2 regions of the Paenibacillus sp. V4I9 genome follow, and region 1 is predicted to be linked to the other one. Evidence: riboswitches for the same ligand, from Rfam matches in the RefSeq annotation. Region 1 holds a riboswitch; the other holds the start of a gene.
What was found. A riboswitch is a leader RNA that binds a small molecule or an ion and turns the genes downstream of it on or off. The one in region 1 is predicted to bind cyclic di-GMP.
Positions count from the first base shown of each region.

Region 2: it holds a riboswitch for cyclic di-GMP, as region 1 does, so the genes downstream of both, QFZ81_RS34395 (PilZ domain-containing protein) here and QFZ81_RS13650 (C40 family peptidase) in region 1, are expected to answer to the same signal.

Region 1 covers NZ_JAUSZE010000001.1:2,965,104-2,976,195, reverse strand. The annotation lists gene xerS (tyrosine recombinase XerS) at 165-1,247, shown strand; partial or broken gene mgrA (L-glyceraldehyde 3-phosphate reductase) at 1,251-2,242, opposite strand; gene QFZ81_RS13665 (phosphotransferase) at 2,810-3,853, opposite strand; gene QFZ81_RS13660 (ADP-heptose synthase) at 3,863-4,369, opposite strand; gene QFZ81_RS13655 (ribonuclease H-like YkuK family protein) at 4,517-5,110, opposite strand; gene QFZ81_RS13650 (C40 family peptidase) at 5,217-6,170, opposite strand; cyclic di-GMP riboswitch class I at 6,331-6,418, opposite strand; gene QFZ81_RS13645 (hypothetical protein) at 6,537-6,830, opposite strand; gene QFZ81_RS13640 (thiamine pyrophosphate-dependent enzyme) at 6,901-9,204, opposite strand; gene QFZ81_RS13635 (2-oxoacid:acceptor oxidoreductase family protein) at 9,239-10,249, opposite strand; gene QFZ81_RS13630 (hypothetical protein) at 10,363-10,539, opposite strand; gene QFZ81_RS13625 (sensor histidine kinase) at 10,753-11,092, shown strand, end outside.
Region 2 covers NZ_JAUSZE010000001.1:7,455,675-7,466,766, forward strand. The annotation lists gene QFZ81_RS34355 (hypothetical protein) at 1-1,126, opposite strand, end outside; gene QFZ81_RS34360 (anti-sigma factor) at 1,149-1,595, opposite strand; gene QFZ81_RS34365 (RNA polymerase sigma factor) at 1,592-2,194, opposite strand; gene QFZ81_RS34370 (MFS transporter) at 2,255-3,463, opposite strand; gene QFZ81_RS34375 (PDC sensor domain-containing protein) at 3,860-4,114, shown strand; gene QFZ81_RS34380 (hypothetical protein) at 4,178-4,738, shown strand; tRNA gene QFZ81_RS34385 (tRNA-Arg) at 4,779-4,852, opposite strand; gene tadA (tRNA adenosine(34) deaminase TadA) at 4,991-5,428, opposite strand; cyclic di-GMP riboswitch class I at 5,707-5,794, shown strand; gene QFZ81_RS34395 (PilZ domain-containing protein) at 5,897-6,631, shown strand; gene ychF (redox-regulated ATPase YchF) at 6,710-7,810, shown strand; gene prfA (peptide chain release factor 1) at 7,845-8,921, shown strand; gene prmC (peptide chain release factor N(5)-glutamine methyltransferase) at 8,921-9,805, shown strand; gene spoIIR (stage II sporulation protein R) at 10,051-10,809, shown strand; gene QFZ81_RS34420 (L-threonylcarbamoyladenylate synthase) at 10,865-11,092, shown strand, end outside.

The DNA.
Region 1 (11,092 bases):
GAATTCAACAACGCCCATATAACCGGGAGAGACCCCGTATTTTTGGAAAGAGAGAATTGTGTCGTTTTGATGGTCATAAGCTTCGAATCGACCTTCTTCTACCAATTTCCCTTACCCACTGCTATACTAACAGCAAGAAGAAGCAAGTGAGGTGACATTTACCTATGAACATCATTAAAGTCAAAGATCGCCTTGAATTAGAAAAAAGAATCCCTTCTATGCCATGGTATATTGAGAAATTTATTAATTATAAGCTGCCAGACCTTTCTCCATCCTCATTACTTGAGTATGTCCGTGATTACGAAATCTTTCTATCCTGGCTGTTGGCCGAAGGATTAAGTTCTGCTCCCTCTATGAACCAAGTTCCTCTGGAGGATTTGGAGAAATTACATATGGATAGCGTTGACAACTTTCGCATGTTCCTAGCTACTCGTAAAGCTCAGGCTAATGTGAAAACCACGATTAACCGTAAGCTTTCCGCTTTGCGTTCCTTATTCCATTATTTAAGCCAGATTGCCGAGGACGATAATTTCTACCCGCTTCTAAAGCGGAATGTGATGGCCAAAGTGGAGATCAAACGCTCGCATAGGCCCAAGGACAGTGCCGCTAAGCTCGAGGGCAAGCTGCTTCAAGAAGAGGAGATTGTTGAATTTATTGCGTATGTGCAATCTGGCTATGAGCACGATGTAGCTACCAATAAGCAAGCCCTTTACTCCTACGAGTTGAACAAAATAAGAGATACTTGCATCATTACACTCATACTAAATTCGGGGCTTCGTGTATCGGAAGTATTCAATCTGAACGTCGATGATATTGACCTTAAGAAGAAGCTTACCTACGTATATCGCAAAGGTAAGAATGATGACACGTTCAAAACTCCCGTATACTTCCGTAATGAAGCTATTCAAGCTCTAACGGACTATATCACCATCCGCTCAACTCGCTATAAGCCGCTCAAAAAGGAAAAAGCCCTCTTCCTTGCCATCGCAAATGGCAAAAAAGAAGGCGAACGTATGACGAAACGGGCTATCCAGGAACTCGTTATTAAGTACGCTAAGCGCTTTGGAAAGCCCTACCTGTCTGTTCATAAGCTGCGGCACTCGTTCGCTACAGACTATTACTTACAGAATGACCTGTACAAAACCCAAGAGCAGCTCGGCCATGCCTCCCCAGAAACAACACAAATCTATGCGCACCTCACGGATAAAACAATGTCCGAAGCGATTGATAAACGATTGGAATCCTGAAGATTACTTCAGGATTTTTTCAATTTTAGCCAATTCTTCTGGCGTGAATTCTAGGTTTTTAAGTGCAGCTACGTTCTCCTCAATTTGGGACACACGACTTGCACCAATCAAAGCGGACGTTACTCGCTCGCCGCGGAGAACCCAAGCTAACGACATTTGCGCCAAGCTTTGGCCACGACTGCTTGCTACCTCATTCAGTTGATTAATTTGAGCAAGTTTCTCTTCCGTAATATCTTTTGTGTTTAGGAATTGACTCTTCCCACCCGCGCGAGAATCACTTGGCACCCCACTCACGTATTTGTTCGTCAGCAAGCCTTGTGCAAGCGGACAAAACGCGATGCTGCCTACGCCAAACTCATCCAGCACATCCTGCAAGCCATTCTCAATCCAACGATTCAGCATACTGTAGGAAGGTTGATGAATCAGCAGCGGTGTTCCCAGACCTTTCAGAATGGTTACTGCTTCTTTCGTTTGCTCTGCCGTATAATTGGAAAGTCCTATGTACAATGCTTTACCTTGACGAACAATTAAATCCAGGGCAGCCATTGTCTCTTCGAATGGCGTATTCGGATCCGGTCTGTGGGAATAGAAAATATCTACGTATTCCAATCCCATTCTTTTCAAACTTTGATCCAAACTGGACACTAGACTTTTCTTGGAGCCCCACTCCCCATAAGGACCTTCCCACATGTGGTAACCAGCTTTGGTTGAGATGATCAACTCATCGCGATACGCGGCCAAGTCGCTTTTCAACACCTTACCGAACAATTCCTCAGCAGACCCTGGTGGAGGTCCGTAGTTATTAGCCAAATCAAAATGAGTAATCCCTAGGTCAAAAGAGCGAAGCAGCATAGCCTTCCCATTCTCATGAATATCCAATCCACCGAAATTGTGCCACAATCCTAATGAAATAGCCGGGAGCTTAAGGCCTGATTTACCTGCACGATTATATATTTCATTTCTGCATAACGCGTTGAGCTTGCTTGATAGACCATTTTTGTCCTCCTAAATGTTATCGCAGATAACTTACTTCGTAAGCTTCTTCTTGAGTTATCGTAGAAAACTTATTTCGTAAGCATCCACCTAAGTTTCACCAGTGAACTGGCTTCTTAAGTACTAGTATAGGTTAACCAAGGCAACAAAAAAAGAACTGAAAAAAACGTGTCTTACTTACCTCAAGGTTAGTCATGTATTTATTTTACCTACAATCAGAAATAAAACTGCCGAATCTCTTCGACAGCTTTTTCAAATTTATTTACATTTGCCACAACCCCAATGACATTTACGTTTTGATTTGTGAGCCATTTTTCCTTTTGATTTTACTGTGGACTTTGCACTTCCGCGTAATCCAGCACACCGCAGACAATCCGCAATACATTGATTGCGCCCAACTACAAATAATCGATTACACACATTACGACAAAACCGACCACAGTTAGGCACAGCAAGAACATTGCCCAGATAAACACCTTTAGGCATACCTAAACACCACCTTTTCAATTGGTGCTATATAGTATTCCAACTAAAGATCTATCGATTGTACGATTACCCCCATCTTGATGCTATTTGAGCAAAGTAAGCACAAGCTCCGACCCATTCATTTGCAGCCACTTCGTTTTATCAAACGTGTTATGAATAATATCAACGAGCACGCCTTGAGCATCCACACCATCTAAATATCTTCCTAGGAAATGGATAAATACATCCAACCGACGAAGCTCAATCAGAAGAGGCAGCAGCGCAATTTCTTCCTCTCCCAAATGAATCGATTGGCCATACCCCTTATAAAAGGCAGTGCAATTGCGTCGTAGTTCTTCTGCCGGTAGAGTGGGATCGATAAGATCTGATAAGCAGACAGCTAGCTCCATGACTCGAACATCAAGAGTTACGAACTCAAAATCAAGTACAGCCGTAATTTGACTATCGGCATTAACCAGCATATTAGACCCATTGATATCACCATGAACGAGTTGATGAGGAAGCTTCCGAAGATCAGGAATAGCCTTGTAGAAAGCAGCAAATCGTTCAAATATATAGGAAAGCTCATCGCGCTGCTGCCAGAACGGTTCTGGTGGATGAAGACAGAACTCTTGAATCGCATCTGGTGTGCAGCGAGGATGGATATGTTCAATTTCATAATAAGGTGGGTAGACAGGTTCAAGTTCCATGGAAATCGCAGCCAGAGCAGACGAGAGCTGTCCGACAGCTTCTCCGAATTGCAGCAGTTGATGCGTATTCCCCCAAATAGGATTACAGCCTTCTGTGTACGTAAATAAGGCAGCCAATTTGCCTTCCTTAGCGTCTAATCGAATAACAGTCCCCCCTGCTGTGAGCTCCACTGGCACAGGTACACGAAAGGGAAGTTTATCTTTTTCTTTATCTAATGCCAAAAGAACACTATGCTCGAAAATTATTTTGTCCATGTCACGATGAGTTTCGTACAATCGAAGAACATAGGATGTACCTTCCACGTCTACGAACCGAGTTGTATTATTCATACCTCCCGCACCAACACGAATGGACCATGTTTGAGTTGGAAACCAGTATCTTGGCAGTGAGGTTAATTGCTCCTCTTGATCTTTGACACGCATAATTGCATTCCTCAACTCCTCTTCCTAAACCTGATTGTCACCTTCTACCGCAAATTCAAAATCCTCTACGTCATAAGCTTCGACTGGAATTCCTGCTTGAACCATGCGTTCAATGAAATCTAACTGGTCTGTTAACAGAGCAGCCTGTTCTTTGATTGCCGTTAGAATTAATTCGGTTTCAATCGGGTCGAAATTGTCCCCATACTCCTCATTGTCAATCGCAAAAACAACCATCAAAGTAACATGCTCATTAATTGGCAAAGGTGGGCTTTTCCGCCAAGGAACAGTTAACGCTTTTTCAATTTTTTTCTTATTAAACGCTTCCTCGAAGAAAGCAATCAGCTCACCAATCATCTGCTTCACGAAGCCGTCGTCTTCTTCCTCTAACATGATCGGCTCACTGCCGGTTTGAAGCTCGTATAACTCCTGAATGCTGGTATAAGGTATCACATAAGTAACAGGCTGTTCTGGCAACATTAACTGACCATGCACCGCAAGCATAACAGCTTCGATAATAAATGTTTTGCTCATCTTGTTCTCCCCTTTCTCTCTAACCTTGTAAAAGCATTATTTCGCTAAGAAGCTGAGGAATCCTCTTTTCACAACCTTCTCAGCCAAACAAAACCGTCAGTTCCTATGATCGAGGTGACCACATCGAACTAACGGTTTCGATTACTCTTATAGGATGCCATCGATGACCTCATGATTCTCATAAATTGGCTGATACGGCTTCTTCGAAAAACGATTGGCATAGGCCGAAGCTACATAACAATCCGGTTTAATAACAGGAACCATTCCGACGGATTCCACTCTCCGCACCATCTCTTGAACGAATTTAGCCGTCCGATTCTTATTTACATCGTCACCAGCATCAATATGAATAAACATATCGAAGGAAGCACCTTGATACAGATGTGGAAGAATGATGTTTTCCATATCCTGTCGTTTAGACTCATCAAAATACATGGCAATCTCTTCACTCAAGGCAGTTTCCATCGAAAGCTTTTCTTTAATCGAATGTAGGGCCCGATGAACGATGACTTGACGATAACACGCCCACGCTCCTTTTCCTAACCGCTGGATGACTACACCGGTAATGAATTTCGTATGACCTGTGTGTACCTGACAATCCGTACCAATAATAAATTTATAGGTTGCTACGGGGTCGTGACGCATGAAATGGAGAATACGCTCGTGTACGGTATCTAGGTTTAGTCCTCTTTCCGTTGTGTTCCGAAATTCCAGTGGATGGGTCGTCGTCAAAGGTTTCAAAGATAAGGTTCTTCCTTTCTTCTTAGAATGAGGAAGAAGCGGATGCTGAAGCTGCATCCGCCCCTATCTATAGTATATGGCAAAGTTCCTCTGATCGAACCATCACTTAACGTAAAACACTGCCTCCGAACAAAAATCGATTTTCCCATTGCTTCCCAACGATCGTATCCGTACGAACACCGCCGGATTCGATCGAATACGTATGCAGCATATTCCCATTGCCTAAATAAAGACCAACATGCGTGATCGGTTCTGTAAGAACATTCACGTTATCATAATCTGTTGCTTTGCTCCCTTTGTAGTTGCTGAAGAACATCAGATCTCCACGTTTCAAATTTGTCCACTCCTTACTAACAGGACCTAACGATTTAACATAGTTGCCTTGTGCTTGTGAATCGCTAGGTACGGAGAATCGTAGAGCATCCCAGAACATCGTTTGAATGAAATCCGAGCAATCGAAGGTCGTGGTATCATTGCGTTCCGAGCCAAATTCATAAGGAGTGCCTAAGTAAATTTGGCCAGCTGCGATAACGGCTTCAATTTCTTCGGCGAGAGGTAGATTGGGTTTGATAACAGAGAAATCAGTGCTTATGTATTTACTATTTGTGCTTACATACCCGCTAGTTCCATTCGCGTCTTGAATTTGATACCAACTGTCATTGACTTTTGCTGTAACGAGGACGTCTTCCCCTTTACTTAACATCCGAATAACCTTGGAGCCGAGCTCGGAAGCTGGAAGTGTGCGAAAGTTTACGCCATAGATGATTTCCGCATTGCTAGTTATTTTTATGTATTTGCTATTCGTCGAGACATAGCCGCTTACACCCTGCGCATCCTTAATTTTATACCAATTCGTAGTTACATAGTCCGTGACTGTAACAATTTCGTTTGTTTTCAATAAACGTATAACATTGCTTGATGTACTAGCTTGATCTCTGAAACTTACCCCCGAAACAATTTGAGCCTTTGTCGTTATCCCCTCATCTGCGTGAATAGCTTTAGGGACTACAAAAGTAAGCGCTAAAACAAGCATTCCGATAACCATCGTCCATTTTTTCATCGTCTCTACCTCCATATGTTAATATCACTCTAGATGTATCTGCGTAAAACCGAACTGACGAAATGGATAATTTGAACCTGACACCTCCTCTTCATCGTAAAAAGGATGACCCGTTTGCCTCTACTGGGTCATCCTCTTCTTGTAGAAGGGTCCCATCGCATTCGGCAGCTGGCTAGCACTGTGCCTTAGGCACGAGAGCCCCTGTAGCTTTGCGTCCCAAGCTTTCGCTCGGTTTGCGATTTCGATGTGATGTTAATTTTTTCTTTCACATCCTTATTATAGTTGAGCGGGTCTTTCACGAATATAGGTGAAAGGTAGCGTTTGTTGTCGAAATCATAGTGGCTGCGTACCTATTGACGCTGCGGTTTATTTTTCCAGTTTACGGACTTCCGGTTTTCGTGTAGGAAGCCAAAACACTTGCAAATTAGGGTCATTTTTCAACTTCACATTGCAGAGCTTCATTTCCCCTTCCTCAAGCTCAGTCACATGCCAAGCATCCGGCTCCATTCCCCCCATGTTGTGCAGAAATGCAGGAAATTGCTGCTCAGCCTCTTCTAAATCCAGCCAAAATTTTACGCCATAATAGGCTAAACCGTAGTGATTGACTTGTGTACATGTGAAAATCTGTTGCGATATTTTGTGCTGCAGCACATAGGGCATCTTTCATTCCTCCGATAAAAAGGCACGTTCACCAAAGAGGTGAATGTGCCTTCATTTTTATGATGACGACTTATAAATAAGCATTCTCATGCTTGGCTTTTAACATATTCCAACGACGCTCAACTTCCGTCTCGAACGATTTCAGGGAACCCTCATATTCTGGCTTCGTCATATGCTTCGTTTTCCCCATCGTCTTGAGCCAATCCGATAGAGGAATCTTCTTGCTCTTATCCTCCGGATTATACGTGATGGACGTAATCCCGTGCTCCACTTCATAGAGCGGGAAGAAGCAGGAATCTACAGCAGCTCCGACGATATTGGAGCCTTCCTGGTCATCCGACAGCCAGTTGAGCGGACATGCAATGAGAATTTTCCCATACACCAATCCCTCATTTTGGGCGTACCATTGTGCTTTCGCCGCTTTCTTCACAAGATCCTGCGGGTACGCTTCCGACCCCGTAAATACATACGGAATATGGGTAGCGGCCATAATTTGGGCTGTATCCTTGTGATGGAATACTTTACCGCCCTGATGTTTCCCAACGTTTGAAGTCGATGTACGATGACCCATTGGCGTCGAATAAGACAATTGAGCGCCCGTATTCATGTATCCCTCGTTATCGTACTCGAGAATAATCATTTTATGATTGCGCAAAGCCGCTCCGATTGCTGGCCCCATGCCGATATCCATTCCGCCATCACCAGTGATCATGACGAAGGTGAAATCGTCTTTCAAACCCAAATGGTCGAGCTCGCCACGGCGCTTACGCTCCCAGAACATCTCCACAACCCCTGAGAGGGTCGCTGCGCCGTTCTGGAACAGATTATGAATATACGTCGCCTTGTGAGCCGAATACGGATAACCCGTCGTTACAACCATCGCACAGCCTGTATGGAAGATCGAGACAATATCGCCTTCAATCCCTTTGAAAAACAGCTCCAAGCCGGAGAAAATGCCGCAGCCTGGACATGCGCCATGACCCGGAGCAATACGCTTCGGTTTCTTCGTCAATGCACGTAAAGGCGGGATACGTACATTCAGCTTGCCCGAGTTCTCATCCGGCGTTACCGTGATGAGTCCCGTCTTCAAATCCTCATACTTCATCGGCGTCAACACCCGCTTCGGCGCTTTCGAAGGATCGCCTGGCGTGTGGCCGTAGTAATCGAAGGGAACTTCCACCTTGCCGCTTTGTACAGCGTCAATGGCAAATTGGAACAAATTATGCCCGTCTTCGGCATAAAAGTCCTTGCCACCTAAGCCGTAGATTCGGCTTATGACAAGCGTATCTCTGTTCCCATGTGTGAACAGCGCCGCTTTAATTTCGTTGACCATATTGCCGCCATGGCCGCCATAGGAATCCGCGCGATCGCCAACGGTGATCGCCTTTACATTCTGCAAAGCTTCAGCGATCTGCTTTGCTGGGAATGGACGGATGATATTCGGCGCGATCGATCCGGCCTTAATGCCCTTCTCGCGGAGCTGGTCGACGACGTCCTTAATGATTTCGGAAGCCGAATTCATCAAGAACACGGCGACTTCCGCGTCCTCCATCCGATATAGCTCAAGAATCGGATAATCACGGCCTGTCAACTCAGCATATTCCTGCCGAATACGATCATAAACGCCTTCAGCGTTATACATGGCCATGGATTGCTGGTAGCAGTTATTAATATAATCCGGCTCATTCATATAAGGACCTACGGTAATCGGATTATTACGATCCAGCGTATCCGGGAAGCCCTGTGGCTTCTCTCCGACGAAAGCATGCACATCCTCACGATGCGCGAACGTTTGTACTCTACGCTTTTGGTGGGACGTGAAATATCCGTCCGAAGCAACCAAAACCGGCAATCGAACTTCCGGATCTTCAGCCAGCTTTAAAGCTATGATATTCATGTCATAGACCGCTTGCGGGTCCCGGCACATCACAATCGGCCATCCCGTATTTAAAGCATAGTACAAGTCAGAGTGATCCCCATGAATATTCAGCGGTCCGGATACGGAGCGGCATACCAAGTTCATCACCATGGGAAAGCGTGTCCCGGATTGTACCGGCATTTGCTCCAACATATACAAATAACCGTTGGCGCTTGTCGCGTTAAATACGCGGCCGCCAGCAGTTGAAGCGCCATAACATATGCCTGCCGAACCATGTTCACCGTCTGCTGGAATGAGCACGATATCATGTTGTCCGTTGGACTTCATAAGATCTAGAAATTGAGCAACCTCCGTAGATGGAGATATCGGAAAGTATCCCATAACATGATAATTAATTTGATGAGCTGCATATGCCGCCATTTCGTTACCTGATTCATATACAATGCGCTGTTCGACCTTGGCTTGCCCTAATTCTTTTTTGATATCAATGGACATGCGAGTAGTTCCACCCTTCTCCCATAAATACTCTCTAAGAGTTTACAGCTAGATTGAATCGATGCGGCATGCGATTTAAGTCCGCATAACCATCTTCTTCCCGCTCATTAGTGAGCGCTTCGGTCGGACAAGCCTGTACACATTTAAGGCAACCCTTACAATATTGATAGTCGATCCCTTGTAAGAACATTTGAGGCCGCCCCTTCTTGTCGGGGAGTTCATCCCAAACGAAACAGAAATCCGGACACACATTATCGCAGGAGGCACAGTGAATACATTTATCTTCATGGAAATGCGGCATCATCCCCGCACGTGAAATGCTTAAATCTTTCAGAATGCTGTTCCCAGGATTCGTAATGACACCACCAATGGACTGCGTTTCATAGCCAAGCACTGGCGTATCGAAACGAACGAAATCGGGCATCGTCTCCCCTTCTGGAAGCGCATACGTTTGGAACTTAACTTCATTGTAACCGCGGTCAAACGTTCGTAGGGCTGGTGCAACAGCAAGCGGATATTTCTTTTCTAACGATTTACGAATAACGCCTCTCATGACATCTGGATCAAGGAAATCACACAACTGGAATAGCGCGCCAAGCATCGCCATATTAACGCGATTCTTCTCCTCTAGCGAGATTCCAATTGCATCAATAACGGCAATGGTACCTCCCCGGAGCTTCATCTTTTCCTTCAACTCATCCGGCGTTTTTGTCGAATTTACAAGTACGGTACTATCTTCATAGATGCCACTGATAACGTTTACAGTTTTGGAAAGCGATTCGTGAAAAACACCCACAACATGCGGTCGTTCGACCGGTGAAGTATCCCGAATTCTCGTATCCATATCACAAAACCTTATATGTGCTTTCACTGCCGATCCTTTCTTCTCTGAACCATAGGAAGAAAAGCTAACCCCGTTCAAACCCACCCCAACGACTCCCGCTTCCGCCAGCATCTTACCCGCTAGATTCGCGCCGAGTCCACCGATGGATTCCAGTCTAATCTCAAAAAAACCGAGATCGTTCAATTTAGGTAAAGTTACCATGCCAGGTCTCCTTTCAAAAATGAACTGCATAAAGAATGAATAGTATGAATAGTAAATCTACTCTCATTGTAACAAGAAATCTCTGGTAATCAACCTTTTTTTGAAGGAGCCATTCATAGTAAATAATCAATGATGAGGCCGCACCCTCCCAAATAGTAACTTCTCGACCCTGTATTCTCTTCTTGAGCAGAATTGTCTTTCTCAGCATCCTCACAATCTTCACATACGTCCACATAATCATCATCAATCGGATTAAAGACAACACCGCAAACCTGTGAGCACGCCCGCATCCTCATCTCTCCTTGTTTGACAACCAACTTAGATTGTAAACGCTTGCATCATCGTGTTCCTTTATTATACCGCGGTTTATAGGAATTACACCATAAGTCTTTATCAAATCTTTAGCATTTGAAATGCCCCATTTCTCTTGATAAGGTCAGTTTTTGTGAGATAATGTAGAAATAATAAAGATACTGTCGGACAGCGGAAAGGATGGCATTCATTTGTTCCATTCAATCATTTCCAATGAACTACATGGTCTCTTCTACATCATGAGTGCTATATTAATCCATCTAGTTCTTACCCCCATTTTCATATACAAAGAATATCAGCGTAGATCTCTATTCGCACTTATTTTAATCGTACTCATCTTTTTGTACTGGAAATTTGAAGACATTGATCCCTTAATTTATTCCCTCCATTTGTTTCCGATCAGCTTGATTGCTGTGATTTTATTTGTCGGATTTATACCAGCTTTTATCACCTGGACCTTATTTAACATAGGCTGTATGGTCGTCCTGAATTACTACTGGCAACCCGCTCTAATAAGCAGTGCTGTTTTAT
Region 2 (11,092 bases), 4.5 Mb from region 1:
ACGTTGAAAACGTTGAAACGTGCTGTTTACGGTTCACTAATAAACGTACGCCACCACCGATCAGCAGCAGGGCTACTATGAGGGTTTGACTGAAATTCGTAATTAAATACATGTAATTTTTTGAGCTAGGTAGAATTTGATACATAAATTGAACAACAACATCTTTTAGGACATAGTAACTGCCAAGTAAGATCAAAACCATGCCAATGGGTCGTTGATAAGCTGTCCAATTCTCGATGATTGGTTTGTCAATTAGGGTACCATTTTCGTACTTCGTAATGCTCTGCAAAGCATCAAAAAAGCTAAAAAACCAAAGAATCGGGATCAAAAATAAAAACAGAGACAATCGGAGTACATCCAATATATAAATGGAGAAGAGGAAGATCGCCATTAACTGGACGCCGCGTTTCGTCATAGAGAGGTACAAGTGAGCTGCTCCTGGAAAAATAGCAATAATCGTTGCCAATGTCCGGTTTTTGCGACCGTAGTCATCCCCAAAGTGGAAGTCTTCAAAAATACTGCGATCTATAAGCTCTAACCCCGCTTGTTTATTCCCCTGTTGCTTCAGTGCATCAAACATCGTGTAAAACCATAGAACTGGCAAGGCCAACAGAAAGGCAACAAAGCCTTCGTTATGCGTCATGATGGTGACGAAGAATACTAATATAGCAACTCCAAAGAAAGAGACCATCGCTGTAAGACCTCTATGCATCAACCCAAGCTGATAATGTCCGAGTCCAGGGATGAAGGAGAGCAGCATAATTTTTGTTTTTTCTTGTTGACCAGCCATTCGAGTGGAATAAGGATTCGCGTCCCAAGAAGGCTGCTCATGCTGCCCATGCTGCTCGGACCCGTAAGAGCCAGGCAAGCGATAGGGCTGTGAACGCAGCAGGAAGATAATCATATCCAGCATATTTACAACCCATGTCAAGGCGGCCAACAAGGCAAGAAGAATCAGGAAGTCATCCGGAGCGTGTAATATAGCGACTCCCATGAAGATAAGGAATAACGATCCAAAGAACCCGCCACCGTATAGGAGCCCGCGGAATAAACGGTTCATATATAGATGGCCTACTCCAGGTAGGAAGGACAGCAGGAATGCGACTAGGCTGCTTTTATTAGGCATTAAGGGTGTAACCTCCTTGTGTTTATTTATTTTGCAACGTGTCTAGCCACGTCAGTGTTTTATTTAGCAATTGGTCCGATATCGGTTTATCTGTTTGTAGGGAGGAAGATGTATTTATTGAGTTAGAAGGTTTAAACGAACCTACAGAGTCCAATTCCTGCGAAATTCCGTGAAAGAAGCCGGTAGCCACAAGGATGAGTGTAGCCGCTGCTGCAATACCGTAATGCAGCATTGTTGAGTGGTACCAAGAGCGCTTAGTTCCTGTCGTACGGGCAATGATAGCATCCACATACCCTTGCGTATCCCTTTCCATGATCGGAAGTATAGCTTCCATTTGTTCCAAACATGTCATATACATCGACAAGCATTCATCACACTGATACAGATGAAGCTCCATCTCACTCAAAGTATCGGGTGACAAACGCTCTTCCACATATTGCTTCCATACATGTTCATTATAATGGTTCACAAGAATTCCTCCTCCTTCCAATTGTTACGAAGCCACTGCTTGGCTCTATATAGCTTGGATTCTACCGTTTTTACCGTTACCCCATGAGCGTTGGCAATATCTTGATACGACTGATGATGAATATAGTAGGCCGTTAATACTTCATGATAGTTGGCAGGGATTTGATGGAGCTTCTTACGCACGAGCTCAGTCGTCTCATTCAATATCACTTCATGTTCCACACCATGCTCAGAATAAGGATGATTGCCAGAGGATTGGATGGGTTCCTCCATCTCAGCCGTCATTTCTTCCCTACGCCTGCTGGCCGATCGTTTGAAATCGATAGCCCGGTTCACCGCGATGCGAGTCATCCAGGTTTTCAGACCCTTCATTTGATACTGAGGGAGGGAGAAATAAATCCGGGTCCAAACATCCTGTGATAAATCTTCGGCATCCTTTGCATGGCGTACAATCGCATAGATCGTTTGGAACAAATGGTGACGATATGTTGTTACAAGCTCACGGAATGCTGCCTCATCGCCATTCATTATGCGCTTTACGAGTGCTTGTTCCTGAATATGCTTCTCCTCCTCTCCGCATGAATAGACGAAGGCAACCACCGGTACCCCTGCACGATTTCAAAAAGAAAAAGAACGAATCTTCAAGATCCGTTCCCCCTTTTAAAGTGCTGCTGTAGAACTGCTAGGTTTGGCTTGATGCTTAGAAGGCGTACTTTGTACGAACCATTGAGATAGAAGTGCGCTCAAAACGCCAAGTACACCTAACACAATAAATCCCTGATTCAGAGAAAACCAATCACCGATTATACCCATAAGAACGGGTCCAATGAACATGCCCAATCCATAAATAGCTTGAAAAAACCCCATTGCTGTTGCCCGCTTATCCGCAGGCATATGCTTTATACTCATCCCCATGAGTAAGGTAAAAGAAAGTCCGCGGCCAAAGCCGGCAAAAGCCTGTGTAACCATGAGCACCCAAAGATGATGGGTGAAAGGAATCGTAAATGTAAATATCCCCATGAGAATAAAACCCCAGACAACCATGCGCCTCTCCCCGTACCGAACAGCCCATCGCCGTCCGCCAAATAAGGAAGCTAGCGCTACCGGTACATTGGCAAATAACGAAAGCATCGATAAGGAGAATTTATCAGCTCCAAGCTGAGTTGCATAAACAGGCGTAAATCCAAAAACCGTTGCGAATATGAGGACTTGCGACAAGATAGCGAGTAAGGAAACGAACAGCAGCGTACGGTCAGTCGCAACGTCACCGATACCGCGCATCGTAATTTTAGGCGCATCAATTTCGACTTTTTCTACAAGGAAAAGTGATCCAATCATCCCCATCAAGCCTAGCAGAGCTCCCAAAATGAAGACGGCCTCCCAACCGAAGGAATCTGCCGCCCATCCTGCCCCGAGAATACCAAGTACCTGCCCAAGTGAATTGAAGAAGGAGATCGTTCCGATCGCTTTTGTTGAATCTTCATGCTTATAGTAGCTCGTAAATAATACGGTAAAATCAACCCATGTTGCCGCGGCTGCGCCTGCCAGTGCTCGAAGAATAAGGATCCATGTGAAATCATGCGTTATCCATAGTCCTAAACCGGTTATTGCCGTGAATAGCAGGCCAAAGGTAATAAATAACTTCCTCTTATGAAATCGGTCTGACATGATACCTACAGGAATTCGCAGCAGCATTTGGGAGATCCCGTACATGCCGACAATCCATCCGGCCAACTGGTGGTTCCCGCCAAGGAATTCTACATAAGGCGCCATGATGGGAACGCTCGTATACATCGACATCCAGAACAGCAGTGTAACTATACAGAAAAGAGGAATGCGATAGGAGGATGAAGCTTTGATGCTTGTCATCGAAGAGCCCCTTTCTGATTAGGTTCTTGGATTGAAATGAGGACTAACAAATCTACCGTTTATTATAGAACATCGATAGCGGCAAGGCTATGACTGGATGTTTGCAAAATAAGACAATGGTCGGAAATCGGCTGATATCCCTTACCACGCCTCATGATTCCTCTAACAAAAATGGATGATTGATGGAAACGAATGCGCCTTGTAAATTGAAAGCAGTTGTTGACCAACCGTTAGCATTGACTAGCAAAAATCATCACTATAGAGGAGGGGGCATGGCGAGGCGTTTTTTGGTGGGATTCGCTGCCTAAAGTAAATGCGAAGTCGGATTCCAACACGGTTGCCTTAGTTCAAAAGCTTCCTAATGTGGGAGAGCCATACGGTGCGCTTATTTTATATTTGAATAAAGAAAAACTGGTGCAGATGGTCGAGGAAATGACCACAGATAACAATGGGGCTTCCTTCCTAATGGCAAAAGATGGACATATTATCGTCTCCCAGAAAACCGTCGACGAGGAGCACGCCCAATTTAAGGCAGCTATTCATGAAAGTGTAATGAGCAGGACGGCAGAATCTGACTCTTTCATACTGGATCGTAAAGGACAGTCTTACTCTATTGCTTACGGTCAATTGACCCGTACAGGAACTCTGTGAAAGTATGTAACTGCAACCTCCTTATCTCAACTTACAGCACCCGTGGAATTTATGTCGAGGAGCATGCTCAGTATTGGAGGACTAGGGCTACTTATAGCCGTTCTGCTCTCTTGGTTCGCATCCAAACGGATTTATCAACCGATAGTGCGGCTCGTGAATGTCATCAATGATTACAAGACAACGCAAGAAAGCCAAGAGGATGAACTAGCATTTATCGAGAGAGAGTGGAAGCATTTAAGTCAGGAGAGCAGAGCGCTGGAATTGAAACTTGACCAGGCCTACCCTGCACTCAGGTCAGCGTTCCTCTTACAGCTGGTTCAAGGTCATTTCTACTCCTTAAGCGAGTCTGAGTTGAGAGGACGATTGGAGAGCTTCGACTGGAAGACGGAGTCACAGTGGTTCGCTCTGCTGCTGGTGCAGATTACCGGTTTTGCGAAGGAGGATGGCAGATTCCTAGAAAGTGAGGAGCAGTTGGTCACCTTTGAAGCAGCGAATATTGCCCAGGAAATGGTTCGGATGCGAAATCAATCTGCTGAGATTATCAACTTTCAGGATATGACAGTAGGTATTCTTCTCTCCAGCAGCGTATTTCTAGAAAATAATAAACGCCAGGTCAGCGGCTAATAACCGTTACCTGGCGTTTTCATTGAGTTTTGAAAGGTTACGCGCCCGAGATGATTCGAACATCCGGCCTACAGTTTAGGAAACTGTTGCTCTATCCTGCTGAGCTACGGGCGCATGGCAAGAATTATGATAGCACGAAGGCTTTCGTCGCGCAACCTTTTGGGCGGTCGTATTTCTTAGTGACAAGGAATGTATACGTTGAATAAACTGGCTGAGTTGGCAGCAGCGATGCAGAATTAGAGGCAGGAAATTCTAAGCTTTACCGCGTAATTTACGGAAAAATTGGGTCAACATCGTCGAACACTCTTCTTGCAAGACGCCGCTAACGACATCGACACGGTGATTGAACCGGTCCTCTTGCAGCAAATTCATGAGCGTTCCGGCACAGCCGGCCTTCGGATCAATGGTTCCGTAGATGACCTGCGGAATCCGCGATTGCACAATCGCGCCCGCACACATCGGGCAAGGCTCTAGAGTGACGTAGAGCTGGCAATCCAAAAGCCGCCAGGCTTGCAGATGTTCGCTCGCTTGTTTGATAGCGATCATTTCGGCATGAGCGAGAGGATCTAGGGTTGTTTCACGCAAATTGTAGCCGCGGCCGATGATTTGACCTTGATGGACAACGATAGCTCCAATCGGTACTTCTCGGATGGCTTCTGCTTTGAGAGCCTCTTGAATTGCTTCTTTCATCCAGGGGATATGTTCATCCACAGGGGGACACCTCGCTAATATATTTTTATCCACATGTGCATAACAATCGAACATTCATTCCGTTGTTAACAACCTGTGGATAGCTTTGTGGATAACTTAAAAAGCTGTGGATATTTAATCTTTCTACATTACATACAACAAAAAGAACAGCTATGCAAGGAATTTTGTTGATAATAGCAACTGTGCTAGGTATAATGATAGATATTAGTAGGTCTTTTAGACCATATAGTACGTGATAGGTATAAATAAATAGCAAGGTTCGACAATGGCAAACTTGTTGAAAAGCAAGGACGCAAAGCTGAGGGTCTACGGTTCCATTGGAACTATGGCAGCCTGGTTACCGAAAATCGATGCTTTTTTTGATTGAGGTAATAGGCTGCTCCTACATAAGGGGCGGTCTATTTTTATATAGGGAATAACTTGAGTAAGGAAGAGGTGCTGATTATAATGGCCAACGGGTATAACGTCATGAAATATTACGGAAGCAAGGAGGGGTATGACGCTGACGTGCTAATTGATAGTAAGGCTGTTTTGGGAAAGGACGATTTCGTAGCCACTGGCGTACTAACCTATGCACTCGGAGACATTATTGAGGTGGAATTACCGGAATACGATGTCTTTCAACTTGGTGATAAAGCGAAAATGACGGTTTATACCAAATCCGGCTTGTTTGTGATGAATACAACCGTTGTTGCCAAAGAATTCGGCTCCGTCATTGTCATTAATCCACCTGAAAATCGTAAGAAATTCGCAGAAAAACGGGAATTCCCACGTGTGGATGTGAAACATACAGGTCTCTTATTCGGACTTCAGGATATGAATAAAAGGAATAAACATCAATTTGAAAACCCACTTGGTATTTCAATCAAAAATATATCCATCAACGGCTTAGGATTTACCATTAATGATAATTCTATGATTGATAAGATTGTTCAAAAGCATTCACAGCTCGAAGTTGAGCTGGATTTGGGCTTTACGGTGCCTTGTTCGATGGAAATTGTAAGAAAAGAAAAGGTTGAAAATGGTTTTTATTATGGGGCCAGTTATATCGACATTCCGCAAGAGAAAACCAATGCTTTAAGGGGTTTTATCCTTACGAATCAGATCGAAACTTACTTCGTACAGAAGCGGGAAGCGCAATTTAAAAGAGCAACGGAAAAAAAGTCTGCGGCGAATCAATAGCCTTCAGGCTTTTTTTTGCGTTCCAAGTGCTATATAATAAGAAGGATGATTTTCGAAAATTAAGGAGTTGTAACTACAATGGCTTTGAAAGCAGGTATCGTCGGTCTACCGAACGTAGGAAAATCGACATTGTTTAATGCAATTACACAGGCGGGGGCAGAATCTGCGAATTATCCGTTTTGTACGATCGATCCGAATGTTGGGGTAGTTGAAGTACCAGACGAGAGATTGCAGAAGCTGGTAGAGATCGTTGTGCCTAAGAGCATTGTCCCGACAGCCTTTGAATTCGTTGATATTGCGGGTTTGGTAAAGGGTGCGAGCAAAGGTGAAGGGCTTGGAAATAAATTCTTGGCACACATTCGTGAAGTGGATGCCATTGTGCATGTTGTTCGTTGTTTTGAAGATGATAATATTACCCACGTTTCCGGTAAAGTGGATCCGATCGGCGATATCGAAACGATTAATCTTGAATTAATTTTGGCAGATATTGAGTCGGTAGAAAAGAAGATCGAGCGTTCGCGCAAAAACCTCAAGGGCGGCGACAAAAAGGTTGTTGCTGAAGTGGAGTGTTTAGAGCGTATTAAAGAAGCGCTTTATGAAGATAAACCAGCACGGAGTCTGGATCTCAGCGAAGATGAGAAACTTCTCGTGCGCGACCTTCATTTATTGACCATGAAACCCGTGCTTTATGCGGCAAACGTGAGTGAAGATGAAGTAGCAACAGCAGATGAAAATCCTTTTGTGAAAATTGTGAAAGAATTTGCTGAGAGCGAAAACAACGAAGTGGTGTCGATTAGTGCGAAGGTTGAATCCGAAATCGCCGAGTTGGAAGATGAAGAAAAAGCGATGTTCCTCGAAGAGTTGGGACTTCAAGAGTCCGGCTTGAATAGATTGATTAAAGCAGCTTATAGAAAACTTGGCTTGTACACGTATTTCACAGCTGGGGTGCAGGAAGTAAGAGCATGGACAATCCGCAAGGGAACGAAAGCTCCTCAAGCGGCTGGTGTTATTCATACCGATTTCGAACGTGGTTTTATTCGTGCTGAAGTCGTCTCTTATAATGATTTGACAGCTGCAGGGTCGATGAATGGTGCGAAAGAAAAAGGCCAGGTGCGTCTCGAAGGTAAAGAGTACGTGGTGAATGACGGGGACGTCATGCATTTCAGATTTAATGTGTAATTAATAAAAAAAGTAAAGAAAGGAGTGATCCTATATGTTGGATCGACTTCAGTCCATTGTAGACCGCTATGACAAATTAAGCGAACTGTTGTGTGACCCGGATGTAACGAGTGATACGAAGAAACTTAGAGAATACTCGAAAGAGCAATCTGATCTTCAAGAAGCTTATGATGCTTATAACGAATATAAGAGTGTGAGCGAACAGCTAGCCGATGCTAAAGTGATGCAAAACGAAAAGCTGGATGATGAAATGCGTGAAATGGTCAAAATGGAGATCGATGAGCTTAGCGAGCAATCTGCCAAGTTGGAAGAACAACTTAGAATGCTCATGATGCCTAAAGACCCTAATGATGATAAGAACGTAATCGTCGAAATTCGCGGTGCGGCAGGCGGCGACGAAGCTGCTTTGTTCGCGGGCGATTTGTATCGCATGTATACGCGCTATGCGGACGCGCAAGGATGGAGAACGGAGATTCTCGATGCTTCTGTGAACGATTTGGGCGGGTTTAAAGAGATTATTTTCATGATCACCGGTAAAGGCGCTTATAGTAAGTTGAAGTATGAGAGTGGGGCGCACCGTGTACAACGAATTCCTGTAACGGAATCAGGTGGACGTATCCATACCTCAACGTCGACGGTAGTGGTTATGCCGGAAGCGGAAGATGTTGAGATTGTCATCCATGATGCGGATATTCGCGTCGATACGTTCTGTTCCAGTGGAGCGGGCGGTCAGTCGGTTAATACGACGAAATCCGCTGTGCGTGTGACGCACGTACCTACAGGTATCGTAGCGACTTGTCAGGATGGTAAATCGCAGAACTCCAATAAAGAGTCAGCATTACGCGTGCTTCGTACACGTATTTCCGATAAAATGCGTGAGGAAGAGGAAGCGAAATATGCGGGCGAGCGTAAAAGCAAGGTTGGTACTGGTGACCGTTCCGAACGGATTCGTACGTATAACTTCCCGCAAAGCCGAATTACCGATCACCGTATTGGCTTGACTTTGCATCGCTTAGAAACTGTGCTTAATGGTGATATGGCAGAGATCGTTTCGGCGCTCACGATTGCAGCGCAGTCCGATGCTTTAGATAACGGGGAGCAGGCAATGTGATGCCGACTGCTGCTAAGAGTTTAAGAGAAGCCTTTGTTGAGGCTTCTTCTTTTTTAGGGAAGCTCGGTGTGGCCGAGGCTGCTTCCTGTGTGGAATTGCTGCTGCAGCACTTGCTCAGCTGCAGTCGGACGGAACTGCTGTTCCGTTTTCCGGAACAGTTTCCTGTTGAGCTGGCGGAGAAGTGGCGCCAGCTAGTGGAGCGGAAGGCCGCGGGTGAGCCGGTGCAGTATATTATCGGCGAGCAGGATTTCTTCGGCCTTCCTTTTGCGGTTAGCCCGGCCGTGCTGATTCCTCGGCCGGAGACGGAGCTGCTCGTGGAAGCTTTGCTCCACGAGGGCTCGCGTCTGTTCCCGCAAGGCGCTCCGCTGCTTGCGGATGTGGGCACCGGGAGCGGAGCGATCCCGGTGACTGTGGCACACGCGCGCCCTGCGTGGCGCGTGGCCGCCAGCGACATCTCCGCGGCAGCGCTGGAGATGGCCCGCGTGAATGCGCAGCGCCACGGCGTGGCTGCGCGGGTGGAGTGGCTCGAGGGGGACCTTCTCGAGCCCTTCATTGCGCGCCGGATTGCGCCGGATATACTAGTGTCTAACCCACCGTATATCCCTGATGGCGATCTGCCGGCGCTTCAGCCGGAAGTGCGGCTGTTTGAGCCGCACACGGCTTTGTTCGGCGGTGTCGAGGGACTCGACCTGTACCGCCGGATGATCTCACAGCTGCCGCAGCTGCCGCGAATCCCGACTGTGGTCGGGTTCGAGGTGGGCATTCGGCAGGCGGAGGCTGTGGCGGCGATGCTGCGTGCCGCCGCTGATTGGGACGAGATCCGATTCGTGCCGGATCTCCAGGGCATTGATCGCCATGTGATCGCGATCCGATCGCGAGAATAGAGGGAGTTCGTAGCGTTGGGAACGAACGCGATACTTTTGGATAGCACCGAGGTATCGGAGTCTGATAAGAGTGTTTTCCATCGTTAAACTCATCTCCTTCAGCCGAAAGCCACCTCTTTCAACAACGAATCCACCCCCAAGCCCAACTCTATCATTTTCACAAATTTAAATAGTTTACTAGGTTTAGCTCCTCCTCTTATTGCCCATACTGGCTAGTAGAAGCGAAGGGAAAGGGGCTTTTCCTCATGGTTAAGAGATCTAATCGTCAATCTTATAAATCTTTATTATTAGTAGCTTTTGCACTTATTGTTATGATAACTTGTTGGGAATCGAATCGTTCAAATGCGGCGGTTATTTCGCCTACGATACCGGAAGAATCTATTCGCTTACGTATTCTAGCAAACTCCGATTCGGCGCAGGATCAAGCATTGAAACGTGAGATTCGTGATGCGATTATTGCTCGTATGCAGGAGTGGGTCGTTGGTCCGCAAACGCTGGATGACGCAAGAGCCGTAGTAATATCCCACTTGCCTGAATTTGATATCCTTGTTGGACAAATGATTGAAGCACGTGGCTATAGCTATACACATACAGTTGAGCTCGGTAAAGTCCCTTTTCCAACGAAAATGTACGGAAATGAAGTATACCCGGCGGGAGAATATGAAGCGCTGCGCGTGACGATTGGAACGGGGGAAGGTCAGAACTGGTGGTGTGTGTTGTTTCCACCATTATGTTTCGTGGATTCCTTATCCGGAGAAGCGGTAGCATCGGCTGCTGTTGTAGCGAAAACAGAGGGAGATGGTAAGGTAAAGTCATCTCCTACACCTGCAACGAAAGACAGTAAAGTTGCTCCAACGGTTAAACCCGACAAGTCTAACCCTGTCGTTAAAGACGTTAAGGATGCACAAGTGGAAGAAAAAACGGAATCGGTTGATGCTAAGCAGCCACAAGTTAAGTTTTTTATCTGGGAAATGGTGAAGAAGATCGTATCGTGGTTCAGCTAAGAAAAGTCACCCATTCCCATTAGGATCAGAATTTTATTTGAAGTTAGGATGATAGATGATCGTGACAAAATACTGGAAAGTGGATCAGGGTATAGGGACCGAGATAGGTGAGGATTTAGCTGAAGCTGCTCTGCTTCTCCGAAGTGGGGAAACGGTGGCCTTTCCAACAGAGACGGTATATGGTCTTGGGGCAGATGCAACGAATACGGCAGCGGTTCAAGGGATTTTCTCAGCGAAAGGTCGGCCTTCGGACAACCCTCTCATTGTCCACATTGCGGATGTT